2 linked regions of the Alloalcanivorax dieselolei B5 genome follow. The protein of the gene in region 1 interacts with the protein of each later gene in a pairwise test. Links are inferred from orthologs where the notes say so. Each region holds a gene or a part of one and is shown on either strand. Other genes may lie near its edges. The genes, in order: dnaE and dnaQ.

Region 1 (11,040 bases):
GGAAGGGTTAGGAGCGGTTATGAAGAAGAGCTTGCTTGTTGTACTGATGCTGTTTCCGGTGCTGGCCAGCGCGGAAATGCGGATTGGCGTGGTGGATCCGATCGGCGCCTTGCAGGAGGCCGACGAATTCAAGACCCGCTACAGCAAACTGGAATCATCATTGCAGGGTGACCAGTCACGGCTGGAGCAACTGGGCAAGGAAGTGGAAGGGCTGCGCAATCGCCTCGACAAGGAAGGCATGACCATGGGTGAGGACGAACGCCAGCGCTTGCAAACCCAGGGACAGCAAAAGATGATCGAGGTGCAGAACCTGCGTCAATCCGCGCAAAAGAAACTGGGGCGTGGCCAGCAGGAAATCCTGGATGTGATGGAGCCGAAACTGCGCGAGGCGGTGGAAGCGGTGGCCAACAAGCGTAATCTGGACATGGTCCTCAATGGCCAGGCGGTGGTGTACTTGAAGGGCGATGAGCCGGACATCACCAAGGACGTTACCCAACAACTCAATCGCATGAAATAATCAATGACGGTTACTCTGGAATTTCTCGCCCGGGAGCTGGATGCGGAACTGCATGGTCCGGCGGACGCCGAAGTCAGCGGTCTCGGCACCATCGGGGCGGCCGGCCCACAGCAGCTCACTTTTCTGGCCAACTCCCGCTATCGTGCCTTCCTGGAGAACACCAGCGCTGGCGCCGTGCTGCTGAGCGCGGAGCAACGGGAGCATTGTCCGGTGCCGGCTCTGGTGGTGAAGGACCCGTACCTGGCGTTTGCCAAGGCCAGTCATTTCTTTGATACCGCGCCGCCGGTGTCCGCCGGGATCCACCCGAGCGCAGTGGTGGACCCCTCCGCGACAGTACCGGAGTCGGTATCGCTGGGCCCGAATGTAGTGATTGACGCCGGTGTGGAGCTGGGTGAAGGCACCGTGGTGATGGCCAATTCCGTCATCGGGGCCGGCACCCGGATCGGTGGGCAGGGCCGTATCTGGCCGAATGTTACAATTTATCATGGTGTTACCATCGGGCCGCGGACTACCATTCACTCCCATGCCGTGATCGGCGCGGACGGGTTCGGCTTTGCCTTCAATGGCGCGGGCTGGACCAAGGTAGCGCAGGTGGGCGGTGTGCGTATCGGCGCGGACGTGGAGATCGGCGCCGGCACCACTATTGATCGCGGGGCCATCGAGGACACCGTGATCGGCAATGGGGTGATCCTGGATAATCAGATTCAGGTGGCCCACAACGTGGTGATCGGCGATCATTCCGCCCTGGCCGGCAAGGTCGGTATTGCCGGCAGTAGCCGTATTGGCAGTTACTGCATGATCGGCGGCGCGGTGGGAATCTCGGGTCACCTGGAAATCTGTGACCAGGTACAGATTCTCGGCATGTCCCTGGTGTCCCGTTCGATCACGGAACCGGGCACTTACGGGTCGGCGCTGCCCGTGGACAAACAGGACCGTTACCGCCGTAATGTGGCGCGTTTTCGCCACTTGGACGAGTTGTCCCGGCGGGTTCGTCGTCTGGAAAAGGCGCGGGGCGGGAGCAGCGAAGACTGAATCCCAGGCCGCGTCAGGCCCAGCGACGATCGGATGTCACGCCCCCGACAGGGGGTTTTTGCTTTCGGAATACATATCATGATGGACATTAACGAGGTGCGGGAATACTTGCCCCACCGCTATCCGTTTTTGCTGGTGGACCGGGTGGTGAACGTGGAGCCGGGCAAGCGCATCGAGGCGTACAAGAACGTCACGATCAACGAACCTTTCTTCAACGGCCATTTCCCGCAGGAACCGATCATGCCCGGCGTGCTGATCATCGAGGCGATGGCCCAGGCCGCCGGGATCCTCGGGTTCGTCACCGAGAACAAGCGCCCGGCGGACGGTTACATCTACCTGCTGGTGGGCGTGGACAATGCCCGTTTCAAGCGCCAGGTCGTGCCCGGTGACCGTTTGACGCTGCATGCCGAGTGGCTGATGCTGCGCCGCAGTATCCTCAAGTTCACCTGCCGCGCGGAAGTGGAAGGCCAACTGGTGGCCTCCGCCGACATGCTGGTGGCGGAACAGAAAGTCTGATTCACGCCCGCTCGGGCGGGCGTCACGGCCATCGCCGCCCTTTGGACTCTTGGCTATACTGGCGGCGGTTGCACCATTCGGAACGACACACCAGCCCAGGGTGGACACGCATACCTATGATTCATCCCACAGCCATTATTGATCCCAAAGCGGACCTGGCGGCGGACGTTGAAGTCGGGCCGTACTCCGTGATCGGGCCTGACGTCACCATCGGTGCCGGCACTGTTATCGGCCCCCATGTGGTGATCAAAGGACCGACCCGCATCGGCGCCAATAACCGCATTTTTCAGTTCGCTTCGGTGGGCGAGGACTGCCAGGACAAGAAATATCAGGGGGAGCCCACTCGTCTGGAGATCGGTGACGGTAACGTCATTCGAGAGCACGTCTCCATTCACCGCGGCACCGTGCAGGATCAGGGGCTAACCCGCATCGGCAACAACAATTTGCTAATGGCCACGGTGCATGTCGCCCATGATTGCATGATCGGCAACGATAATATTTTCGCCAATGCCACCGGCATCGCCGGCCATGTGCACATCGGCGACAATGTGATTCTTGGCGGCATGACCGGCATTCACCAGTTCTGTCACATCGGCTCCTACGCCATGTCCGCCGGCTGCAGTCTGATCGTCAAGGATGTCCCCGCCTACGTCATGGTCGGTGGCAATCCTTCCTCCGCCCGCAGCATGAACTTCGAAGGCATGCGCCGGCGTGGCTGGGACAGCGAAGTCATCAACCGTCTGCGCAAGGCCTTCAAAGTGGTCTATCGCCAGGGTATGACCCTGGAACAGGCACTGGCGGAGCTGGATCCGGAAGCCGGGCAGTGCGATAAGCTGAAGCTGTTCGTGGACTCGCTGCGTGACTCCACCCGGGGCATCACTCGCTGATATGGACGCGCCGCTGATCGCCCTGGTGGCCGGCGAGGCTTCCGGCGATATTCTCGGCGCCGGCCTGATCGAGGCCTTGCGGGCGCGTTACCCGGATGCCCGTTTCTTCGGTGTTGGCGGCGAACGCATGATCGCCGCCGGTTTTGAAACCTTGTTTCCGATGGAAAAGCTGTCGGTGATGGGTATCACCGAGGTTCTCTCCCACCTGCCGGAGCTGTTCCGTCTGCGCCGCCAGTTGGTGGACGCCTTGCTGGAAAAGCGCCCGGCGGTGGTGATCACCATCGATTCCCCGGATTTCACCCTGGGCGTGGCCAAGCGCGCCCACGCCGCCGGGCTGCGCACCGTTCATTACGTCAGCCCGTCGGTGTGGGCCTGGCGCCAGGGGCGGGTCAAGGGGATCCGCCGGGACGTGGACCTGATGTTGACGCTGTTCCCGTTCGAGGCGCTGTTCTATGAGGAGCATGGCGTGCCGGTGGCCTTTGTCGGCCACCCGCTGGCGGACATGATCGATCTGGATGTGGACACCGCCGCCGCCCGCGATGAGCTGAGCCTGGCCGGGGACGGCCAGTGGCTGGCGGTGCTGCCGGGCAGCCGGGGCGGAGAGGTGTCCCAACTGATGCCGCCGTTCCTCGATGCCATGGTGCGCCTGCACCGGGATAATCCGGCGCTGCGTTTTGTCATTCCCGCTGCTAACCCGGCCCGCCGCGAGCAAATCGAACTGGCGCTGGGGGCGGCGCCGGCGTTGCCGGTGACGGTGGTGGACGGGCACAGCCGCACGGTGATGGCGGCCGCCGATGTGGTACTGATGGCTTCCGGCACCGCCACCCTGGAAGGCTTGCTGCTGAAAAAACCCATGGTGGTGGGCTACCGGGTGGGCGCGGTGACCTATGCCATCGTCTCGCGATTGGTGAAGAGCGAATTCGTCGCCTTGCCCAATCTGCTCTGCCGGAAAGCCATGGTGCCGGAACTGATTCAGGATCAGTTGAGCGGCGAGGCGGCGGCGCGGGAAGTGAATCGCTGGTTGCATGAACCGCGGCGGGTGGCCGCGTTGCGGGAGGATTTCACCCGGGTGCATGAAGCCTTGCGTGGTGGCGCCAGCGTCAAGGCCGCCGCTGCCGTTGCCGGCCTGTTGGAAGGACAGCGATGAACCATCCCTTTCCTGAATATGATCTGAGTGAGCCGTTCGTGCCCAGCGCTTTTGCCTGGCAACCGGGCATGGTGCTGGCCGGCGTCGACGAGGTGGGCCGGGGGCCGCTGGTGGGGGCGGTGGTGACCGCCGCCGTGGTGCTGGACCCGGCAAGGCCCATAGAGGGGCTGGCGGACTCCAAGAAACTCACCGCCAAACGCCGCGAGCGGTTGGCGGAATTGATCCGTGAACGGGCCCGGGGCTGGGCTTTGGGCCGCGCCGAGGCGGCGGAAGTGGATCAACTGAACATCTATCACGCCACTCACCTGGCCATGGTCCGGGCGGTGGAGGCGCTGCCCATTGACGTGGAAGCGGTGTTGGTGGACGGTAATCGGACCCCGTCCTTCGCCTGTCCGGCGGAAGCGGTGGTGAAAGGGGACGGCCGGGTGCCGGCCATCGCCGCCGCCTCGATTCTCGCCAAAGTGGCGCGGGACGCGGAAATGGTGGCGTTGCACCAGCGGCATCCCGATTACGGCTTCGACCGTCACAAGGGCTATCCCACCGCGGTGCACCTGGAAGCGTTGCGCCGGCTCGGTCCCTTGCCAGAACATCGCCGTTCCTTTGGCCCGGTAGCGGCCCTGATCGAATCGAACTGACCCGCCGCAGCCGTGGCGGGAATCAAGGAGCTTTTTCGTGAGCGAACCCCGTTTCGTCCATTTGCGATTGCATACCGACTACTCCCTGGTGGATGGGGTGGTGCGGGTGAAAGAACTGATCAAGACCTGCACCGCCCAGGGCATGCCGGCGGTGGCGGTCACCGATGAGAACAACCTGTTCGCACTGATCAAGTTCTATTCCAATGCTCAGAATGCCGGGATCAAACCGGTGATGGGCGCGGACCTGTGGGTGCAGGCGGATGATCCTGAAGACGAGCCCAGCTATATCACTTGCCTGGTGCAGAACGAACAGGGCTACCGCAATCTGACCCTGTTGATCAGCCGCGCCTGGCAGACCAACCAGGTGCGCGAACGGGCGCTGATCCGGCGCGAGTGGCTGCTGGAGCTCAACGAGGGGCTGATCGTGTTGTCCGGCGCCCGGTTTGGCGACGTGGGTAAATGGCTGCTGGCGGAGAAGACCGATCTGGCGCGGGAACGGGCCACGGAATACAAAACCGTATTTGGTGACCGTTACTACCTGGAGGTGCAACGCACCCAGCGCCCCGGCGATGAGGACTGCCTGCACGCCAGCGTGGCGCTGGCGGCGGAGCTGGACATTCCGGTGGTGGCCAGCAATGACGTTCGTTTCCTCAAGCGCGAGGATTTCGAAGCCCACGAGGCGCGGGTCTGTATTCACGACGGCAACACCCTGGATGATCCGCGCCGGCCACGAAAATATTCCGAAGAGCAGTATCTGAAAAGCGCGGAGGAAATGGCGGAGCTGTTTTCCGATCTGCCGGAGGCGCTGCAAAACAGCGTCGAGATCGCCCGTCGCTGCACCCTGGATATTCGCCTGGGCAAGAACTTCCTGCCGGATTTCCCGGTGCCGGAAGGCATGACCATCGAGCAGTACTTCGAGAAAGTGTCCCGGGACGGGCTCGAGGAGCGGTTGGTCAAGATTCTCGATCCGCAGGCGCCGGACTACGCCGAGCGCCGCAAGATCTACGATGACCGCCTCAAGTTCGAACTGGACATCATCAACCAGATGGGTTTCCCCGGTTACTTCCTGATCGTGGCGGACTTTATCCAGTGGGGTAAGGAACATCAGGTGCCGGTGGGACCCGGGCGGGGCTCCGGCGCCGGCTCCCTGGTGGCCTACGCACTGAAGATCACCGACCTCGATCCGATCGCCTACGACCTACTGTTCGAACGGTTCCTCAACCCGGAGCGGGTATCCATGCCCGACTTCGACGTCGATTTCTGCATGGAAAAACGCGACCGTGTGATCAATTACGTGGCCGATAAATACGGCCGTGACGCGGTCAGTCAGATCATCACTTTCGGCACCATGGCGGCGAAGGCGGTGGTGCGGGACGTGGCGCGCGTGCAGGGCAAACCCTACGGCATGGCCGACCGGCTTTCGAAGATGATTCCCGGCACTCCGGGGATGACCCTGTCGAAGGCACTGGAGCAGGAAGAAACGCTGCGGGATTTCCTCGAGGACGACGGCAACCCGGACAAGGAAGCGGTCAATGAAATCATGGAGATGGCCTTCAAACTGGAGGGCCTGACCCGAAACGTGGGCAAACACGCCGGCGGCGTGGTGATCGCGCCGGGCAAACTCACCGACTTCGCGCCCTTGCACTGCGACGAGCACGGCGAAAACCTGGTCACCCAGTACGACAAGGACGACGTCGAGCAAGCCGGGCTGGTGAAATTCGACTTTCTCGGTCTGAAGACGCTGACCATCATCGACTGGGCGATGAAAGCGGTGAACGTGCGCCGCCAGCGCGAAGGGGACGGGCCGCTGGAGATCGAGCGGATTCCGCTGGACGATTCGCCCAGCTTCGATCTGCTCAAACGTGGCGACACCACCGCCGTATTCCAGCTTGAAAGTCAGGGCATGAAGGAGCTGATCAAGAAGCTCAAGCCCGACGTGTTCGAGGACATCATCGCCTTGGTGGCGTTGTACCGGCCCGGTCCGCTGGAATCCGGCATGGTGGACAACTTCATCAACCGGAAGCACGGTCGGGAACCGCTGGCCTACCCGGATCCGCAGTACCAGCATGAATGGTTGGAGTCGATCCTCAAGCCCACCTACGGGGTGATTCTCTACCAGGAACAGGTGATGCAGATCGCCCAGGTCCTGGCCGGCTATACCCTCGGCGGCGCGGACATGCTGCGCCGCGCCATGGGCAAGAAAAAACCGGAGGAGATGGCCAAGCAGCGGGAGATCTTCGAAAGCGGCGCGAAAGAGAAGGGTGTGGACCCGGATCTGGCGATGAAGATCTTCGACCTGGTGGAGAAGTTCGCCGGTTACGGCTTCAACAAATCCCACTCCGCCGCCTACGCCCTGGTGGCCTATCAAACCGCCTGGCTCAAGGCCCATTACCCGGCGGAATTCATGGCGGCGGTGATTTCCGCCGATATGCAGAACACCGACAAGGTGGTGACCTTCATCGATGAATGTCACTCCATGGGCCTCAAGGTACTGCCGCCGGATGTGAACTCCTGTGGTTATCGTTTCACGGTGAATCCGGAAGGCGACATCATCTATGGCCTGGGCGCGATCAAGGGCCTGGGCGAGGGCCCCATTGAGGCGATTGTCAGTGCCCGTGGCGACACTGACGGGTTCGACGATCTGTTCGACTTCTGCCGCCGTATCGACCTGAAGAAGATCAATCGCCGTTCCCTGGAAGCCCTGGTGCGTGCCGGAGCCCTGGACAAGCTAGGGCCGAACCGTCATTTCCGTGATCGCGCCACGTTGTTGGCCACTTTGCCGGATGCCATCGCCGCGGCGGAACAGGACGCCCGCAACGAAGAAGCCGGCATGACGGATTTGTTTGGCTCCATGCAGACCGCCGAAACCCCGGTGGTGGAGTGGAAGCCGGCCCGCGAGTGGAATGACGAACTGCGTCTCAACGGCGAGCGCGATACCCTGGGCCTGTTCCTGACCGGTCACCCCATCGACCAGTTCGAACACGAGGTCCGGCAATTCGTCAGCGCCCGCTTCAATGCCCTGCAACCCACCGCCAAGGGCGAGGCCGCCACGGTGGCCGGGCTGGTGGTGGCGTTGCGTATTACCCGCAGCAAGCGCAGCGGTGAGCGCATGGCCTTCGTTACCCTGGATGACAAGACCGGCCGGCTGGAAGTATCGGTGTTCGGCAAGACCTTTGCCCAGTTCGGTGAGCGTATCCAGAAGGACATTCTGCTGGTGGTACGCGGCGGAGTCCGTAACGACGATTACTCCGGCGGCTTTAATCTGGTGGCCGACGAGGTCATGGACATGCGCCAGGCCCGCGAGGTGTTCGCCCGCCGCCTGTGCGTGTCGGTGCCGGTGGAGCAGCAACTGCCGGACACCCTGGACCGGTTGTTTGCGCCGTACCGGGGCGGGGCGATCCCGGTGACGTTGCGGCTCGCTCACAAGGAAGCGGATGTGGCCATGCCGCTTGGCGATGAGTGGAAAATCAGCCCCCACGAAGCCCTGGTGGATGAGCTGCGCAACCGCTTCGGCGAGACGTCGGTGCAGTTGGAGTATTAGAGGAGAAGACCTCGCTTACACGCAACACGCCGGCACGCTAACACGCAATTCGCCGGGCGGCCCCCGGGGTTAGCGTGTAAGCGTGACAGCGAATTGCGGGACCCCGCTGGTCTGGGGACCGCGACTCTCGGGCACTTGGTAACAACTTGCAACTTTACGCCCAGCCGGGTATCTCGACGCTGTCATTGTATTGCGGCTACACTTGAGCGCACTGTGACAAGGGGTAGCACATGAATCCGAATTTCCTCGAATTTGAACAACCTATTGCGGAACTGGAAGCCAAAATCGAGGAACTGCGACTCGTAGGCACCGGCAGCGAGGTCAGTATCTCCGACGAGATCGCCAAGCTGCAGGAGAAGGGGATCGCGCTTACCGAGAACATTTTCAGCAAGCTGAGCTCCTGGCAGATCTCGCAGCTTTCCCGGCATCCCAAGCGTCCCTACACGCTGGACTACGTCAAGCGAATCTTCGGCGACTTTGACGAACTGCACGGCGACCGCAGCTTTGCTGATGATCCGGCCATCGTTGGCGGCATTACCCGTCTGGACGACCGGCCGATCATGGTGATCGGCCACCAGAAGGGCCGGGAAGTGAAAGAAAAGGTACGCCGTAACTTCGGCATGCCCAATCCGGAAGGCTACCGCAAGGCGTTGCGCCTGATGGAGCTGGCGGAGCGGTTCCGGATGCCGATTTTCACCTTCATTGACACCCCGGGTGCCTTTCCTGGCATCGACGCGGAAGAACGCGGGCAGTCCGAGGCGATTGCTCGTAATCTGCGGGTGATGTCCCAGTTGAAAGTCCCGATCATCGCCACCGTGATTGGCGAAGGCGGTTCCGGCGGCGCGCTGGCCCTGGGCGTCTGCGACCACTTGCAAATGCTTCAGTACAGCACCTATGCGACGATTTCCCCGGAAGGCTGCGCCTCGATCCTCTGGCGCAGCGCCGAGAAGGCGCCGGAAGCGGCGGAAGCGATGGGGCTGACCGCCAACCGTTTGCATGAACTGGGCATCGTCGATGAAGTGGTGCAGGAGCCGCTGGGCGGCGCCCACCGTGATTACGACCAGGCCGCCGACGCCGTGCGCCGCTCCCTGACCGCCGCCCTCAACAGCCTTGACGCTCTGGAGCAGCCGGAACTGATTCAGCGCCGCTACGAGCGCCTGATGAGCTACGGCAACTTCATCAGCGACCCCGTGGATGAGTGATGTCCGACGCCGCCGTCCCCCGCGTGTCGGCGGCCCAGGCCCCGCCCGGGCCCCTGTTGCTGGCATTCAGCGGCGGTCTTGATTCTTCCCTGTTGCTGCACCTGCTGGTGGAGGCCGGTCTCGGTCCCCGCCTGCGGGCCCTGCACGTCAATCACCAATTGCAGGCACGGTCGGCGGACTGGGCGGTATTCTGCCGAACCCGGGCCGAGGCACTGGGCGTGCCGTTCGAGGAAGTCCGGGTCAACGTGCCGGCCGATGTGAATCTGGAAGCTGGCGCCCGTGCCGCCCGCTACCAGGCTCTGAGCGAACAGGCCGCCGGCGCCGCCGTGATCACCGCCCACCACCGTGACGACCAGGCCGAGACGGTGTTGCTGAACCTGCTGCGTGGCGCCGGCGTACAAGGGCTGGCGGCGATGTCCGAGCACTCCTCGCTGGATGGGCTGCGACTGTGGCGGCCGCTACTGGCATTCGGGCGGGCACAGCTGGAGCGCGAGGCTCGCCGCCGGGGCCTGGAGTGGGTGGAGGATCCCAGTAACACCGATATCAGTCTGCGCCGGAACCGGCTGCGTCACGAGATTCTGCCCCGCCTGGCCACCACCTGGCCGGGCGCTCCGGCGATCCTGGCTCGCACCGCCGGGGTGATGGCGGACGCCGCCACCTTGCTGGACGAAAGGGCCGCCGAGGATGCTCGGGGATTGGCGGCGGAGAGGGATCGGTTGCCCCTGGGGGGGCTGGCGGCGCTGAGCCGTGAACGTCGGGATAATGTGCTGCGCTGGTGGCTGGATCAGGCGGGGGCGCCGCCGCCGTCCCTGGCCGTCACCGGGCAAATCCACGCTCTGCTGCGGGCGCCATCGGACCGGGAGGCCCGGGTGAGTTGGGGGGGGCGCACACTGCGTCGCTATCGCGGTGATCTCTACTTGCTCCGCGACCGTGACTTGCAGCCGCTCAGCCGGCCGCTGGACTGGCGGGACGGTCATCAGCCCCCGGATTCCGGTCTCTGGCGTCTGCTCCCAGGGGAGGGCGCGGTGACCGTGTGGGTACCGCCCGGTGACGTCCAACTGCGGCCTTTCGCGGGCGGTGAGCGTGTGCACCGTCACGGTCAGCATCAGCAGGTTTCGGAGTTGTGGCGCGTGGCCGGGGTGCCGCCCTGGCGTCGCCGCCAATGGCCGCTGCTGTATCAGGATGATGAATTGGTGTCGGTGCCAATGATCGGCGTCGCCGATGGCGTGGACCGGCACCGCTGCCGGCCGTGGCATTTACGGTGGTAGGCGGGCGCGGACGACGAAGCCGTTTGCTCGCTTGCCGTCTTTTACGTTTTTACCCGTTTTCGCGCTGCGACAGTGGTTCCCTGGCGGCAGCCGTTCTGTTACTATTTCGTCCCATCCTGACGTAGCCCAACTCCCTGATATTTCAGGAATACCGAGACCCGGCGGTACGTCCGTTCCAAGCCGAAACAGAACACACCTTTGCCCACCGCGGTGAGCAAAGGTATTTTTTTTGAGGTCATGCCATCCATGGCGACCTCCCTTCGGGCCATCGCTGGCACGATGTGAAAAATCGCTC
Region 2 (16,629 bases), 500 kb from region 1 along the record:
CACCTGACCCTGGCGCATCACCAGCAACCGGTGGCTGAGGGCGCGCACCACCTTGAGGTCATGGCTGATGAAAAGATAGCTGAGCCCGTGCCGACGTTGCAGATCGCGCAGCAGATCCAGCACCTGGGCCTGCACGCTGCGGTCCAGGGCGGAAGTGGGCTCGTCCAGGATCAGCAGATCCGGTTTCATGATCAGGGCCCGGGCAATGGCGATGCGCTGGCGCTGACCACCGGAGAACTCATGGGGGTAGCGCTCCAGGGCATCGGGGTCCAGCCCCACTTCCCGTAGCAACTGCCGGACCCGGTCCCGGCGCTGGTCGCGGCTCAGATCCGGTTGGTGCACGCGAAGTCCTTCCTCCACGGCTCGCAGTACCGTCAGACGTGGATTCAGACTGCCGAACGGGTCCTGGAACACCACCTGCATATGACGTCGCCACGGACGCAGGGCGCCGCCACGCAGGCGGGTGAGATCCTGATCCAGCAACATGACGCGCCCCTGACAGGCGACCAGCCGCAGCAGGGCCAGCGCCAGGGTCGATTTGCCGGAGCCGGATTCGCCCACCACGCCCAGGGTTTCGCCGCGACGCAGTTGAAAAGAAATGCGGTCCACCGCCCGGGTTTCCTCCCGTGGGCCGAACCAGCCACGGCGGCTGCCTTTGAAGCTCACCTCAAGATCACCCGCCCGGAGCAAGGTTGGGGCGTCATCCGCCACCGGTACCGCGGTACCGCTTGGCTCGGCGTCGATCAGATGACGGGTGTACTGCGCTTGTGGCTGGCTCAACACCTGCTCCGACGGGCCGCTTTCCACCACCTTGCCGTGGTGCATCACCGCCACGTCCTCGGCGAACCGGCCCACCAGTCCGAGATCATGGCTGATCAGCAGAATGCCCAGATTGCGCTCGTGCTGCAGGCGTTTGAGCAAGTCCATGATGGTTTCCTGGACGGTCACGTCCAGGGCGGTGGTGGGCTCGTCGGCGATCAGTAACTCCGGATCATTGGCCAGCGCCATGGCGATCATCACACGTTGACGCTGCCCGCCGCTGAGCTGGTGGGGATAGCGCGACAGCATGGCTTCGCTGGCGGGCAGCTCCACCTGGCTCAGCAGCGACAGACTGCGCTGGCGCGCGGCGGCACCGCTGAGCCCCTGGTGAATGCGCAGCGTTTCACCGATCTGTTTTTCCACCGTGTGCAAGGGATTCAGCGCGGTCAGCGGTTCCTGGAATATCGTCCCGATACGGCCGCCGCGCAGCCGCCGCCGTTCCATCGCCGACCAGGCCAGTAGATTCTCGTCATCCAGGCGCAGGGCCGTGGCCTCGCGGGTAGCGCTGGCGGGCAGCAGGTCGAGGATCGACATGGCGGTCAGTGATTTGCCGGAACCGGATTCACCCACCAGCGCCAGCATGCGGCCCCGTTCCAGTTTAAGGCTGACCTGATCCACCACCGGCGCGGCGTCACCAAAACGGACCGTGAGTTGCTCCAGTTCCAGCAGACTCATGACAGGAATTTCCTCGGGTCGAAGGCATCGCGCACGGCTTCGCCGATGAACACCAGCAGAGACAGCATCAACGCCAGGGTGACGAAGGCGCTGAGTCCCAGCCACGGGGCCTGCAGGTTGGCTTTGCCCTGGCCCAGCAACTCACCCAGTGACGGCGAACCCGGCGGCAGGCCGAAGCCGATGAAATCCAGGGAGGTGAGGGTGATCACCGCGGCGTTGAGCACGAACGGCAGATAGGTCAGGGTGGCGACCATGGCGTTGGGCAGCATGTGTCGAAACATGATTACCGGGGTGCGCACACCGATGGCCTGCGCGGCGCGCACGTATTCCATGTTGCGGCAACGCAGGAACTCGGCGCGCACCAGATCCACCAATGTCATCCACGAGAACAGCAACATGATCACCAGCAGGCTCCAGAAACTGGGAATCACGAAACTGGAGAGGATGATGATCAGATAGAGAATCGGCATGCTCGACCAGATTTCGATGAAGCGCTGCCCGGCCAGATCGGTCCAGCCACCGTAATAGCCCTGGATGGCGCCGACCATGATGCCAATGGCGCTGGCGCTCAGAGTCAGCATCAAACCGAACAGCACCGAGGTGCGGAAACCGTAGATCAGGCGCGCCAGCACGTCCCGACCCTGATCGTCGGTGCCGAGCCAGTTCTCCGCCGAAGGCGGTGCCGGTGCCGGCACGGTGAGTTCGTAATTGATGGTGGTGTAGTGGTAGCGGATCGCCGGCCACAGCATCCAGCCCTTTTCCTCGATCAACTCCCGCACCACCGGATCCCGGTAATTGGCTTCGGTCTCGAAGAAGCCGCCAAAGGTGGTTTCCGGATAGGTGTGCAGCACCGGGGTATAGAAAGCGCCGTCATAACGAATCAACAACGGCTTGTCGTTGGCGATCCATTCCGCGCCGAGACTGAGCACAAACAGCACCAGGAACACCAACAGGGACCAGAAGCCGCGGCGGTTGCCTCGGAACGCCCGCCATTGCCGCCGCCAAAGAGGCGCGCTTGCCGTTGCCATCATCAGTGGGCCCTCCGCTCGAAATCGATACGCGGGTCCACCCACATGTAGGTCAGGTCGGAGACCAGTTTCAGCAGCATGCCCAGCAGGGTGAAGATGAACAGGGTGCCGAACACCACCGGATAGTCCCGGTTGATCACCGATTCGAAGCCAAGCAGCCCGAGACCGTCCAGGGAGAAGATATACTCGATCAACAACACGCCGGTGAAGAACACACTGACGAACGCGGCGGGAAAGCCGGCGATGATGATCAGCATGGCGTTGCGGAAAACATGGCGGTAGAGCACCTGCTTTTCCGTCAGTCCCTTGGCCCGGGCGGTTTGCACATACTGCTTGCCGATCTCGTCGAGGAACGAGTTCTTGGTCAGCATGGTGAGGGTGGCGAAATTGCCGATGACGATGGCGAGGGTGGGCAGGGCGATGTGATGCAGATAGTCGATGATCTTGCCGAACCAGGACAACTGTTCGAAATTGTCCGAAGTCAGGCCGCGCAGCGGGAACCACTCAAAATAGGAACCGCCGGCGAACAGCACCACCAGCAGAATGGCGAACAGAAAACTGGGAATGGCGTAACCGATGGCGATGGCGGTGCTGCTCCAGACATCGAACCGGGAGCCATCCTTCACCGCTTTGCGAATGCCCAGCGGAATCGACACCAGATAGGCGATGAGCGTGCTCCACAGCCCCAGTGATACCGATACGGGAATACGTTCGATGATCAGATCCGACACCGGACGATCACGATAATAGGACTCGCCGAAGTCGAACCTCAGGTAATTGCGCAGCATGATCCAGAAGCGTTCCAGGGCCGGTTTGTCGAAGCCGTAGAACTGCTCGATACGGGCCACCAGTTCCGGTGACAGCCCGGTGGAGCCACGATAACCGGAATGCCCGCCACCGCCGATGGTATCGGCCGTGGTGCCGGCGAAGCCGCCGCCGGGGCCCGCGCCACCGCCCTGACCCTGGAGCTCGGCGAGCACGCGCTCCACCGGGCCGCCGGGGGCTGCCTGCACCACCAGGAAGTTCAGCAACAGAATGCCGAACAGGGTGGGGACGATCAGCAGTAGTCGTTTGAGAATATAGCGTGGCATTTATTCCGCCGTGGTATCCCACCAAAGATCCAGGGCCCCGTCGACGCCAAGGTACGGCGGCAAATCAGGATGGGCCAGCCGGGAGCGGTAGGCGAAGCGGTGGTAATCCATCCCCCAATTGGGGATGACATAGAATCCCCACTGCAGGGCGCGATCCAGCGCCCGGCTACTGGTCACCAGAGCGTCGCGGTCCTTGGCGGCAATCAGGGTTTTTACCAGGCTGTCGATGGCCGGGTCCTTGATGCCGGCGTAATTGCGGCTGCTGGGCCGGTCCGCCGCCTCGCTGGACCAGAAGTCCCGCTGTTCGTTACCCGGGGAGGAGGACTGGCCCCAGCCGCCGACGATCATGTCGAAATTGAAATTTCGCACCCGCTGCAGGTACTGGGATTCATCCACGCGGATCACATCGGCGCTGATACCCAGAGCCTTGAGGTTGCGGGAGAACGGCAGGACCACACGTTCGAACGCCGGACTGTAAAGCAGAAACTCGAATTTCACCGGCTTCCCTTCGGGATTGAACAACTGACCGTTACGCACCTCGTAGCCGGCCTTCTTGAGCAGGGTCTGGGCGGTGCGCAGATTCTCCCGCGGACGGCCGGTGCCGTCGGAGACCGGCGGCTGATACTCCTCGGTAAAGACCCGCTCCGGCAGTTGATCGCGCAACGGTTCCAGCAGTTTCAGCTCCGCTTTCGAGGGCAGGCCGGTGGCGGCCATTTCCGAGTTCTGGAAATAGCTTCGAGTGCGCTTGTACTGGTTATAGAACAGTTGTTTGTTGGACCATTCGAAGTCCAGCGCATAGGCCATGGCCTCGCGTAACGCCGGGTCCTGGAACAGCGCACGGCGTGTATTGAAGATAAAGCCCTGCATGCCCGAAGGGTTCTGGTGATGGATTTCTTCCTTGACCAGCTTGCCGCTGTTGAAATCCCGTCCGGTGTAGGCGGTGGCCCAGAGTTTGGAGTTCATCTCGAAGCGGAAGTCGTAATCGCCTTTCTTGAAGGCCTCCAGGGCCACGGTCTGATCCAGATAATACTCAAAGATCACCCGGCCGAAGTTGTACTGGCCCTGGATAACGGGCAGGTCCCAGGCCCAGTAGTCATCGCGGCGCTGGTACACCACCTGCTTGCCGGGCTTGAAACTGGCGATGCGATAAGGGCCGGAACCCATCGGTACGGTGAGATCGGCCTGAGTGAAGTCCTTGTCTTTCCAAAAGTGCTTGGGCAATACCGGAAGCTGGCCGACGATCATCACCAGTTCCCGGTTGTCTCCGGGTTTGAAGGTGAACTTCACCTTACGCTTGGAGAGCGCCTCCACTTTTTCCACATCGGCGTAGTAGTAGGCGTAAAGCGGCTGGCCATGTTCGGTCAACTGATTGAAGCTCCATACCACGTCCTCGGCGGTGACCGGGTGGCCGTCGGCGAAGCGGGCTTCATCACGCAGGGTAAAAGTGATCCAGCTGCGATCGTCCGGCCATTCCATGCGTTCGGCGAGCAGGCCGTATTCGGTGAACGGTTCGTCCAGGCTGCGCACGGTCAGGCTGTCGTAAATAAAGCTGGGGCCGAGACCGCCGACGCCGGCGGCGGCGCTGCCCTTGGGCAGGTAGGGCATGAAGCTGTCGAAGCCGCCGATCACATGGAGCTTGATCTGACCGCCTTTGGGGGCGTCGGCATTGACGTAGTCGAACTGACGGAAGGAAGGGCCATACTTGGGAGCGTCGTACATGGTGATGGCATGGCCGCTGTGCACTTCGGCGAAGGCCGGCAGGGCCAGCAGCAAACCCAACAGAATGGTGACGGCTCTCATCGTTATTATCCACTCCTGATCGTCATCGAATCCCACATTAGAGCCTGTCGAAGGCTTGGGTGCCAGCTTTCGGCGCCTTCGACAGGGTATAGACCATGAGCGGCGCGCGGCGTTCCGGCGGCCCGCACGGTTCGATCAGGGGGCGTCGCGAATGTCCACGAACAGCGTGACACGATCACCGGGACGCAGGTAGCGGCGCTTGCTCAGGGTATTATTCCAACTGCGAATGTCGTTCACGGACACATTAAAGCGATTGGCGATGGTGTACAACGAATCACCGTGGCGTACTGAGTAGCGGACCTGGCGGACCATTTCGGAACGTTGCGTCTGGCCGCCGTCTTCGTCGCCACTCCACACTTTCAGGGTCTGCCCGACCCGCAGTGGATCCTTGGGGTCGAGATCGTTCCATTGGGCCAGGTCACGTACCGCCACCTGGTAACGCCGGGCCAGATCCCACAGGGTATCGCCATCACCAACCTTGTGTGCCAGCCGCCGGCCCCGCGGATTGCTGTCGTCCCCGGCCGGAGCGGCGCTGCCTCGGGCGGATTGAGGAATCAACAGGGTTTTGCCGGCGATGATGGTGTTGCCCTTGAGGTGATTGATCTCGCGCAGTACCTGCACCTTGGTACGGTGGCGGCGGGCGATGCTTTGCAGATTGTCGCCGCGGGCGATGGTGTAACGCTGCCAGCGCATCCGTTGGCCGGCGGGCAAGTTGGCCAGACCGGCCTTGAACCGTTCCGCCTTGTCCGCCGGTACCAGCAGACGGTGCGGTCCGGCGGGGGCCGTGGCCCAGCGATTGAAGCCGGGATTAAGCAAATACAGCTCTTCCATCGGCACTTCGGCCAGTCTGGCGGCCTGGGTCAGGTCCAACTGCCCACCGGTGTCGACGCTGATGAAGTAGGGCACATCGGTGATCGGGTGCAGAGCCACGCCGTATCGCTTCGGATTTCTGACGATATCCGCCACCGCCAGCAGCTTGGGCACATAGGCGGTGGTCTCAGTGGGTAGATCCAGGCTCCAGAAGTCCGTGGGCCTGCCCGCCGCTTCGTTGCGTTTCTGTGCCCGGAGAACGGTACCGGCACCGGCATTGTAGGAGGCCAGCGCCAGCAGCCAGTCGCCGTCGAAACGGTCGGCGAGCTGTTGCAGATAGGTCAGGGCGGCGCGGGTGGACGCGATGATGTCGCGGCGGCCGTCGTACCACCAATCCTGGCGCAGGCCGAAATGCTGGCCGGTGGAGGGAATGAACTGCCAGGGTCCGGCGGCGCGGCCGTGGGAATAGGCGAAGGGGTCGAAGGCGCTTTCCACCACTGGCAGCAGAGCCAGTTCGGTGGGCATGTGTCGCGCTTCGGCTTCGTCGATGATGAACTTCAGGTAGCGTTCCGCGCGCGTGGTGACCCGGGTGAAATAGACCGGGTGGCGGGTGTAGAACACCCGCTGTTCTTCCACTCGGGAATTGTCCACCCGGGGCAGGCCGTACCCTTCGCGCAGCCGCGCCCAGAGATCCTGGTCTTGTTCCGCCGGCTCGGCGATGGCGAGGCCGGGTGTGCCCGCCTCTGGTTCTGGTATTGGTTCCGGTTCTGGCTCCGGTGCCGCCGGTGGCATGGGCGGCAGTTCATCCACGGATGGTGTCAGTGAGCAGCCCCCGCCAAACCACAACACCCCCAAGGCAAAAACGCCTAGAAGTCTATGCATGTCAATTATATGGCTATTGAAATTCCGGTGAATTCTAGGGACCGGGAAAGGTTACGGCAAGGTTAAATCCGGCGTCAGCCGCTGTCCTTCCAGCGCCGCAGGGCGGCGAAGCTGTCCACCGGGGTGTCCAGCGGCGCCTCGAAGTGGCGCTCACAGGACTGGCGCAGAGCGGGCTCGGTGGCGCGCAGGAACGGATTGGTGCGGCGCTCCACGGCGATGGTGGAGGGCAGAGTGATGCGCCCGGCATCGCGCAGCGCCTTGACGTCGTTGAGGCGCGTGCGCACATCCGGGTCCTCCGGCGTCACCTTGGCGGCGAAGGTGAGATTGGCCAGGGTATATTCGTGGGCGCAAAAGACCTGGGTGCCTTCGGGCAGCGCTGCCAGTCGTGACAACGAGTGGTGCATCTGCTCCGGAGTGCCCTCGAACAGGCGCCCGCAGCCGCCGGCGAACAGAGTATCGCCGCAGAACAACCAGCCCGGCTGGCGGGCATGGTAGGCGATGTGTCCCAGGGTGTGGCCGGGTACGTCCAGTACTTCCAGTTCCAGATCCAGATCCAGATCGGCCAGCTTCACCCGGTCGCCGTCATTGAGAGGGTGGGTGAGGCCGGGAATGGTTTCCCGGGCCGGGCCGTATACCGGGATATCCCGGTGTTCCAGCAAGGTGTTGACGCCGCCGACGTGATCGGGATGGTGATGGGTGATGAGGATGCCGGTCAGAATCAGACCCTGCTGGCGCAGCCAGGCTTCCACCGGAGCGGCGTCGCCGGGGTCAACCACCACGCAGTGCTGGTCACGGCGCAGGGCCCAAATGTAATTGTCCTGGAAGGCGGGAATCGCCGTAGGGGTCTGAAGCATGTCGTGCTACCCTTATTTGGAACTGATATTTGGCACTGAACGTCAGCGTTAAGCCTACCACGGAGTCGAGCCTACCAGGGAGAGTGTCACGGATGCAGTTACCCCCCTTGCCCCGCGGCCCTTATCGGCGTCATCCCCAGGATATGCCGCATCGCTTTGATCGCTGGCTGGACAGCGACGCCGGCCGCGCCCTGCTCCACGAGGAGCGCGAGTTGCTCGCCGACTGGCTGCCCAGGTTGGTGGGGCAGCGGGCGGTGTCGGTGGGTTCCTGTGCCTGCCGGGATATGCTGGAAGGCATTCGTATTCCCTGGTGCTGCAACGTCACGCCGCCGGAGCTGGGCCGAGGGCAGGTACAAGCGCAGGCCAAGGCCTTACCCATCGCCAAGAACAGCGTGGATGTATTGTTACTGCATCACGGTCTCGAGTTTCAGGACGAGCCGCATCAGGTGCTGCGGGAGGCCGCTGGCTGCGTGGCGCCGGGCGGCATGATCGCGGTGGTGTCGTTTCAACCGGTCAGTCTGCTGGGGCTGGCGCGCTGGTTCCGGCCCGGCGCCCGTCGCCGGCCGGGCTGGGTGGGACGTTACTTCACCCCCTATCGAGTGAGTGATTGGCTGCAGGTGCTGGGGTTTGAAGTGGAAGGCCTGGCCAGCGGCTTCCACAACCTGCCGCTCGGTGAGCGTGGCCGCCGCCGGTTGGCGTGGCTGGAATGGCTGGGGCGGCGCCTGTGGTGGCGCCACGGCGCCTGTTATCTGTTGGTGGCGCGCAAGCGGGCCGCCATGGTGCGGCCGCTGGCGCCGTCGTTCCGGCGCGGCGAACCATCACGTCCAACGGTCATTTCCGTGCCCGTGGCCCGCTGGCAACGCAATGTGGAATGAATATCGAAAGAATGAATATTGAAAGTAAGTGGAGTAGTGGTTCTTGAAGACAGTGGAAATTTTTACCGACGGTGCCTGTCGTGGCAATCCGGGGCCGGGAGGCTGGGGCGCGTTGCTGCGCCATGGCGAGCACGAGAGGGAACTGTTCGGCGGTGAGCCGTTGACCACCAATAACCGCATGGAATTGATGGCGGCCATCGTTGCTCTGGAAACCTTGAAGTCACCCTGCCGGGTGGTGCTGACCACCGATTCCCAGTATGTGCGTCAGGGCATCACCGAATGGATGGCCAACTGGAAGCGGCGCGGCTGGCGCACCGCTTCCCGGCAGCCGGTGAAGAACGCCGATCTGTGGCAGCGCCTGGATCAGGCCGCCGCCCCCCACGAGGTGGAATGGCGCTGGGTGCGAGGCCACAGCGGGCACGTGGAGAACGAACGGGCCGACCGCCTGGCCAACCGTGGAATTGATCAGATGAGTGTGGACGGATGAGACAGATTGTACTGGATACGGAAACCACCGGCCTGGAGCCCGCCGCCGGCCACCGTATTATCGAGATCGGTTGTGTGGAGGTGATGAACCGCCGCATTACCGGTAACAACCTGCACCTGTACATCAACCCGGAACGGGAGATCGACCAGGGGGCGATGGAGGTGCACGGCATCACCCTGGAATTCCTCGCCGACAAGCCGGTGTTCGCGCAAGTCGCCGAGGAATTCGTCAATTTCATCGACGGCGCCGAGTTGGTGATTCACAACGCGCCTTTCGATGTCGGTTTTATCAATCACGAGTTGAAGCTGCTGGGCGCCAGGTGGGGCACGGTGGAGCAGCGCTGCCGGGTGCTGGATACCCTGCGGCTGGCGCGGGAAATGCACCCCGGGCAGAAGAACAGCCTGGATGCGTTGTGCCGCCGCTACGACGTGGACAATGGCCACCGGGAATTGCACGGCGCTCTGCTTGACTCCGAGATCCTCGCCGACGTTTATCTGGCCATGACCGGCGGCCAGACCAACCTTTCCCTGGACGGGCAGGATGGCAGCAGTGGCGGTCAGCGGCAGGCGGAGGCAATTCGCCGGTTGAGCGCGGACCGCCCTTCGCTGCGGGTGGTGTCGGCTGATGGCGGCGATCTTCAGCGCCATCTGGACAAGCTGCGCTCCATGGCGGAGCAGAACGGCGAGCCGACCCTGTGGGGGACTGAGGAGGGCTGACTCGGCATCGCGAGCGTTGCAGGCATGCATTCACAGACGGCCAGGAAGCCACTGTAGGAGCCAGCCTTGCTGGTGAATCTGGGTCTGTAGGTCCATTCGCCAGCAGGGCTGGCTCCTACGGTGGCTTTGACATTCGGCCGGATGGGAGGCGGCGTTTGGCGTTACAACACCGCCATCAGCTTTTCTACTTTAAAGCGGCTTTCCCGATATTCTTCCTCGGTGGTGGAATCGACCACGATGCCGCCGCCGCCGTGGCAGTGCAGTGCGTCGCCCCGGGTGTAGAGGGTGCGAATCAGAATGTTGCTGTCCAACCGTCCCTGATCGTCCTGCCAGAACAATGTGCCGCAATAGGGGCCACGCGGTACCGATTCCAGTTCCTGAATGATTTCCATCGCCCGTTTCTTCGGCGCGCCGGTGATGCTGCCGCCGGGAAAGGCACTGATCAGCGCGGCCAGGGGCGTCACGTCCGGGCGCAGGCGGCCGTGCACGGTGGACACCAGATGCTGCACGTTGCTGAAGCGGCGCAATTCGAATAGCGGGTCCACCGTTATCGAGCCCGGCTCGCAAACCGCCCCCAGATCGTTGCGTAACAGATCCACGATCATCAGGTTCTCGGCGCGATCCTTGGGATTGGCCAGCAAGGCCTCGCCCAGACGCCGATCCTCTTCCTCGCCATCGCCGCGCGGCCGCGAGCCCTTGATCGGCTCGGTAACCACGTCGCGGCCGTCCACCCGCAAGAAGCGCTCCGGCGATACGCCGAACACCGCCTCGCCCCGATCACGGAAAAAACAGGCATGGGGCGCGGGGTGCGCGTGCACCAGCCGTTGGAAGGCGATCAGCGGGTCGCCTTGGAAGCGGGCATCGAAACGTTGACTGTAATTTACCTGATAGCAATCTCCGGCTACGAGATAGCAACTGATCCTTTGCAGTGCATAGGCATACTTATCAGCAGTTTGCTGTGCCTGGAATGGCCGGGTCAGACGGAAGGTGCCTGGTTGCTGGTGGAACGGCCGCGGCATGGACCGGTAAAGATGCACCACCGCTGGTGTATCGCAGCCGCCAATACCGTGCAGGGCCAGGCCCGCGGCATAGGGGAGCAGGCCGCAGGCGAACCGGTAACCCTGGGCAAGCGCATCGGCGACCCGTTCCGGCAGGGCTTTCAGGGCTTCCCGGTCTTGCGCGTACAGGGTGTGATCGGGCGGCCCGAGGGCCAGCAAACGGCCATTTTGATGAAAGACGACGTGAACGCTATCAAGCATGAGGTGTCGGGAAAGGCTCGCGGGCGGCGAAAACAGGCCGGCTAGTGTAGCGCTCCCGGCGCCGGGCGGCGAGCCGTGGCGAAGGAATAAACGCGCATGAAAAAACTGTTGTTGATGTCCGCTTGTCTGGCCTTGGCGGCCTGCGGCGGCGGGGGCAAAAGCTATGCCGAGCATGATGTGGGGGTCTGTCCCTCCACGGCGCGGTGTTTGCTGGAACCCGGCGGAGAGCATCGGGTGACGCTGGAAGGCACCGTGGCGACCAATCTGTCCTACGAGTGTGGCCGCGCTCTTTACTATGTACTGGACACCGCCACCGAGCAGTTGCCGGCGAACCAGGCCCTGTGCCCATCGAACGCTGAAAGCATCGCTTTCTTTCTGGGTGATCGCCGTTACGAAGGGCGCTGGGTTACCCTCGGCGAAGCCTACTTGCCGCAACGGCTGACAACCCGCGACTATCGTTTCACTCTGGCCGATATGGTGGAGGCGCCACGGCGGATCGACGCCGGCGACTATCGGGTGCGTAACCGGGCGGCGCTGCTGATGGCGCTGGACAGCGATCCGGCCACTTCCCGGCTGGAGTTGCCCGAGGTGGTCAACGAACTGGTCAGCGAGCATTTCGACGCCCTGGTGCCGGCGTTGGAATTTGATTATCCGGACTACGCCGCTTTCCGTACCGCCTGGCAGCCGTTGCTGGGTGCGGTGTCCGCCGAGGTCCCGGTCTCTGGTTTTCCAGCGGATCCGTCCACGGTGACCGCCCGGATCAGTAACGCCAATAGGGCGACGCGCGCAGGGGAGTATGCCCTGGAGACCTGCCAGGACGGGGCCGCGCCCTGTGATCAACCCGAGGCGTTCGACACCAATCAGAGCGCCTTGCGCATGGAAGCCCTGGTACTGCCGGATGGCCGCGTGCTGGGCCTGGGACAACTGCAAAAAGGGGATCCGGACAACGGCGGCGGCGAGGATCTGGTGACCTGGGAGGGCGTCCCCACGCTGACGGCGGGACTGACTTTCCAGCAAGGGCATATCGTCGGTCTGCTGAACAGCAGCGCCGCCAGCACCGATGCCACCCTGACCGGGCGTCTGCTGGGGCATCGCGCGCTCTATATCAATCAGCGCGTGGCGGGCGGTTTTGTCACCGACTTCGCACTGGATCTGCCGGGCAGCCCGTCCGCGCCGGGTGGCGGTGAAGCCGGGCGAGTTCAGGGGAGTGTACTGGGCTCCGGCAACCTCGGCCTGAGTGTCCGCGCCACGCAGACCGGGCCGATGATGGTGAACGGCGATGGCGCCAGCGTGGCCGCCGGCTATTACTCGGTGACCCTGAAACGGGCCTGTACCGGCAGTTCGGAGCAGTGCTCGGATTTTATTCCCACCAAGGAACTGGGCAGCAACGGCAACTATCCGGCGTGCCTGCATGACAGCAGCGGCGGCTGTCGGACGTTGGAACCGAACCAGGCCCGTGAGCGTAATCGGGCCGATGAGAACCAGATTGAAACCTTCGTGGTGCGTATCTCCGCCGACGGCGCCGCTTACGCCGCCGCGTCCTGCGAGGATGAAGTGGTGCCCGCCGGACTGGTCACCGCCGCCAGCCAGAGCCGTGCGACAGTGACCTTGCTGCTGGCGCCCGGGGCCGCCAACAAGGCCGGTACGCCTCATTTTGGCACCCGCATTGATGGCACTCTGGATCTGACCAGCGGCAACCGCCCGTTGTATCGCACGGACCGCTACAGTGAGCGACTGCGCGGTATCTGGCGTGATCTATACCGCCCGGCACAGTTGCGGGCCGCCGGAAGCGATGACCTGGAGCGTCAGGACTCCGAAAGCCGCGGCTCGGTGGAATGGCGCTATCAGGGCAGTAGCTGCGCTCTCTGAGCTTGCTCTGGCACCATTGTCGACAATAACCATTGAAAGATCAGAGGGTGACGGGTAAAGTCGCCACCTGATCCTTCAATTGTCGACAATGAATGCCATGACCCACACCCTCGACGATAACGTAAGAACCCTGGCGGATCGGGTGTTTGCCCGTCTCCAGGACGATATCGTGCGCGGTGTGATCGCACCCGGCACCAAAGTCAGCGAAACCGATCTCGCCAACCGCTACGGCGTCAGTCGTGGCCCTTTACGCGAAGCCCTGCGCCGCCTGGAATCCCGCAAGTTATTGGAACGGGTGGTCCATGTGGGCACCCGCGTGACCTCCCTCAGCTTCGACGATCTGATCGAAATCTACTACGTGCGTGAGGCGCTCGAAGGCATGGCCGCACGCCTTGCCGCCGAGAATATGAGTGATGAGGAAGTGCGCGGGCTGACCGCGTTGCTCGGTCAGCATGAACAGCAGCAGGACCTGCGCGAGGACACCGCGTACTTTCAGCGCGAGGGCGACCTCGATTTCCATTACCGCATTATCCAGGGCAGCCACAACGCCACGCTGATCCAGATGCTGGTGGGCGGGCTGTATCACCTGGTGCGAATGTACCGTTACCAGTTCAGTACCGTGTCCAACCGGCCGCAGAAGGCCCTCAACGAGCATCGCCGTATCGTCGAGGCGATCGAAGCGCGGGACGCGGACCTGGCGGAGCTGTTGATGCGCCGCCATATCAGCCGGGCAAGAGAAAATATCGAACAGCAGGCGAAGCGGAGAGAGCCGGACGCCGTCTGAGCGTCACGCGCCGCGAGCCGGGTGGAACCGACACAGGAGATGACAATGAGCCAGCCGAACAGCGCCGGCGCCCGTTTTCGACGGGCACTGGCCGAAGAAAAGCCCCTGCAGATCATGGGCACCATCAATGCCTACTGCGCCATGATGGCGGAACAGGTGGGCTACCGGGCGATCTACTTGTCCGGTGGTGGCGTGGCCAACGCCTCCTATGGGTTGCCGGATCTGGGCATCACTTCCATGAACGACGTGCTGGAGGATGTTCGCCGGATTTCCGCCGCCAGCGAGGTGCCGCTGCTGGTGGACATCGACACCGGCTGGGGCGGGGCCTTCAACATTGGCCGTACCGTCAAGGAAATGATTCGTGCCGGCGCCGGCGCCGTGCACCTGGAAGATCAGGTAGCGCAGAAACGCTGCGGCCATCGTCCCAACAAGGAAATCGTCTCCCAGGAAGAAATGGTGGACCGCATCAAGGCCGCCGCTGATGCCCGCACCGACGATGATTTCTTCATCATCGCCCGTACCGACGCGTTCCAGAAAGAAGGGCTGGACGCGGCGGTGGAACGCGCCCGCGCCTGTCTGGAAGCCGGGGCTGACGGCATCTTCGCCGAAGCCGTGCACACTCTGGATGACTACCGGGCCTTCGCCGATGGCATTGGTGGCGCGCCGTTGCTGGCCAACATCACGGAATTCGGTGCCACGCCGCTGTTCACCCGTGAAGAGCTGGCCGATGCCGGCGCCAGCATGATTCTGTATCCGCTGTCGGCGTTCCGCGCCATGAACCAGGCCGCGCTGAAGGTGTATCGCGAAATCCGCGAGAACGGTACCCAGCAAGAAGTGGTCGACACCATGCAGACGCGTATGGAACTGTACGATTTCCTCGGCTATCACGACTACGAGCGCAAGCTGGACGAGTTGTTCGCCAAGGGCAAGGGCTGATGACAACGCCTCTCCCGGCCGAGGAGAGGGCAGACGTAAACACCGGAATTGAAGCAGGAGAATGATAATGGCAGAAGGCAAGAAACTGGCGGGCGCCGGCCTGCGAGGCCAGGTAGCAGGTAAAACCGCTCTGTCCACCGTGGGCAAATCCGGTTCCGGGCTCACTTACCGGGGCTATGACGTGAAGGACCTGGCGGAACACTGCCAGTTCGAGGAAGTGGCTTACCTGATTCTCAAGGGCGAACTGCCCACCCAGGCGCAACTGGACGAATACAAGGCCAAACTGAAAACGCTGCGCGGTCTGCCCCAGGCTCTCAAGGAAGTGCTCGAGCGTATTCCCAAGGACGCCCATCCGATGGATGTGATGCGCACCGGCTGTTCCATGCTCGGTAATCTTGAGCAGGAAGACACCTCGGTTCTGGGCGTGTTCCCGAACCAGGAAGACTGCGTTGACCGCATGCTCGCCTGTTTCCCTTCCATCATCTGTTACTGGTACCGCTTCAGCCACGACGGCGTTCGTGTGCAAGAGAACACCGATGATGATTCCATCGGCGCCCATTTCTTGCACATGCTGCGTGATGAAGCCCCCAGCGAATTGCATGAGCGGGTCATGAACGTGTCTCTGATCCTGTACGCGGAGCACGAGTTCAACGCCTCCACCTTCACGGCCCGGGTGTGCGCTTCCACCCTGAGTGACATCCACAGCTGCGTCGCCGGCGCCATCGGCAGCCTGCGCGGCCCGCTGCATGGCGGCGCCAACGAAGCGGCCATGGACATGATCGAGAAGTTCAAGGACGCCGACGACGCCGAGCAGGGCATGATGGGCATGCTCGAGCGCAAGGAAAAAATCATGGGCTTCGGCCACGCCATCTACAGCGAGTCCGACCCGCGCAACGCCATCATCAAGGGCTGGTCCGAGAAGCTGGCCGCCGATGTGGGCGATACCGTGCTTTACCCGGTTTCGGTACGTTGCGAGGAAGTCATGTGGCGGGAGAAAAAGCTGTTCTGTAATGCTGATTTCTTCCACGCTTCCGCGTACCACTTCATGGGGATCCCGACCAAGCTGTTCACTCCGATTTTCGTGATGAGCCGCCTGACCGGTTGGGCCGGTCATGTCTTCGAGCAACGCGCGGACAACCGTATTATCCGCCCGAGCGCCGAGTACACCGGTCCGGAGATTCGCAAGGTAACCCCGATCGCGCAACGCTGATCCGGGAAGGGGAGCGGTGCGCCGCTCCCTCGACCCAGCCCGCCAACCCGACTCGATTGATGCCTAGCCATGAACACTGATTACCGCAAACCGCTGCCCGGTACCGATCTCGACTACTTCGACACCCGTGCCGCGGTCGACGCCATCCAGTCCGGCGCTTACGACAAACTGCCTTATACCTCCCGCATCCTGGCCGAACAGCTGGTTCGCCGCTGTGAACCGGAATCGCTCACCGATTCCCTGAAGCAGTTGATCGAACGCCAGCGCACCTTGGATTTTCCCTGGTACCCGGCTCGTGTGGTGTGCCATGACATTCTTGGCCAGACCGCGCTGGTGGACCTGGCCGGTCTGCGTGACGCCATCGCCGAAAAGGGCGGGGACCCGTCCAAGGTGAACCCGGTGGTGCCGACTCAGCTGATCGTGGATCATTCCCTGGCGGTCGAGCATCCGGGGTTCGAGAAAGACGCGTTCCAGAAAAACCGGGACGTGGAAGAGCGCCGTAACGCGGACCGTTTCCACTTCATCAACTGGACC

What was found.
Region 2: the proteins of dnaE (region 1) and dnaQ interact in binary tests that used the Escherichia coli proteins (3 or more experiments, as listed by UniProt). The link is inferred for Alloalcanivorax dieselolei B5 from one-to-one orthologs.

The regions. Positions count from the first base shown.
Region 1 is NC_018691.1:2,095,486-2,106,525, forward strand. What follows is about bases 4,381-8,475. They hold dnaE (DNA polymerase III subunit alpha), read left to right. Parts: upstream 4,381-4,771; coding sequence 4,772-8,275; downstream 8,276-8,475. Other genes in these bases: rnhB (ribonuclease HII), read left to right, coding at 4,381-4,734. Outside these bases: B5T_RS09485 (OmpH family outer membrane protein), read left to right, coding at 20-517; lpxD (UDP-3-O-(3-hydroxymyristoyl)glucosamine N-acyltransferase), read left to right, coding at 521-1,549; 3-hydroxyacyl-ACP dehydratase FabZ, read left to right, coding at 1,628-2,065; lpxA (acyl-ACP--UDP-N-acetylglucosamine O-acyltransferase), read left to right, coding at 2,182-2,952; lpxB (lipid-A-disaccharide synthase), read left to right, coding at 2,954-4,099; more of rnhB, read left to right, coding at 4,096-4,380; accA (acetyl-CoA carboxylase carboxyl transferase subunit alpha), read left to right, coding at 8,506-9,477; tRNA lysidine(34) synthetase TilS, read left to right, coding at 9,477-10,745. UniProt on the Escherichia coli protein: DNA polymerase III is a complex, multichain enzyme responsible for most of the replicative synthesis in bacteria. This DNA polymerase also exhibits 3' to 5' exonuclease activity. The alpha chain is the DNA polymerase catalytic subunit.
Region 2 is NC_018691.1:2,593,257-2,609,885, reverse strand. Bases 8,221-11,177 are described here. They hold dnaQ (DNA polymerase III subunit epsilon), read left to right. Parts: upstream 8,221-9,317; coding sequence 9,318-10,037; downstream 10,038-11,177. Other genes in these bases: B5T_RS11665 (anthranilate synthase component I family protein), read right to left, coding at 10,199-11,177; rnhA (ribonuclease HI), read left to right, coding at 8,878-9,321; B5T_RS11680 (class I SAM-dependent methyltransferase), read left to right, coding at 8,221-8,834. In the rest of the region: B5T_RS11710 (ABC transporter ATP-binding protein), read right to left, coding at 1-1,494; B5T_RS11705 (ABC transporter permease), read right to left, coding at 1,491-2,525; B5T_RS11700 (microcin C ABC transporter permease YejB), read right to left, coding at 2,525-3,613; B5T_RS11695 (extracellular solute-binding protein), read right to left, coding at 3,614-5,413; B5T_RS11690 (LysM peptidoglycan-binding domain-containing protein), read right to left, coding at 5,549-7,105; gloB (hydroxyacylglutathione hydrolase), read right to left, coding at 7,180-7,959; more of B5T_RS11680, read left to right, coding at 8,052-8,220; more of B5T_RS11665, read right to left, coding at 11,178-11,296; B5T_RS11660 (hypothetical protein), read left to right, coding at 11,393-13,165; B5T_RS11655 (GntR family transcriptional regulator), read left to right, coding at 13,263-13,949; prpB (methylisocitrate lyase), read left to right, coding at 13,995-14,885; prpC (bifunctional 2-methylcitrate synthase/citrate synthase), read left to right, coding at 14,953-16,095; Fe/S-dependent 2-methylisocitrate dehydratase AcnD, read left to right, coding at 16,165-16,629. UniProt on the Escherichia coli protein: DNA polymerase III is a complex, multichain enzyme responsible for most of the replicative synthesis in bacteria. The epsilon subunit contain the editing function and is a proofreading 3'-5' exonuclease.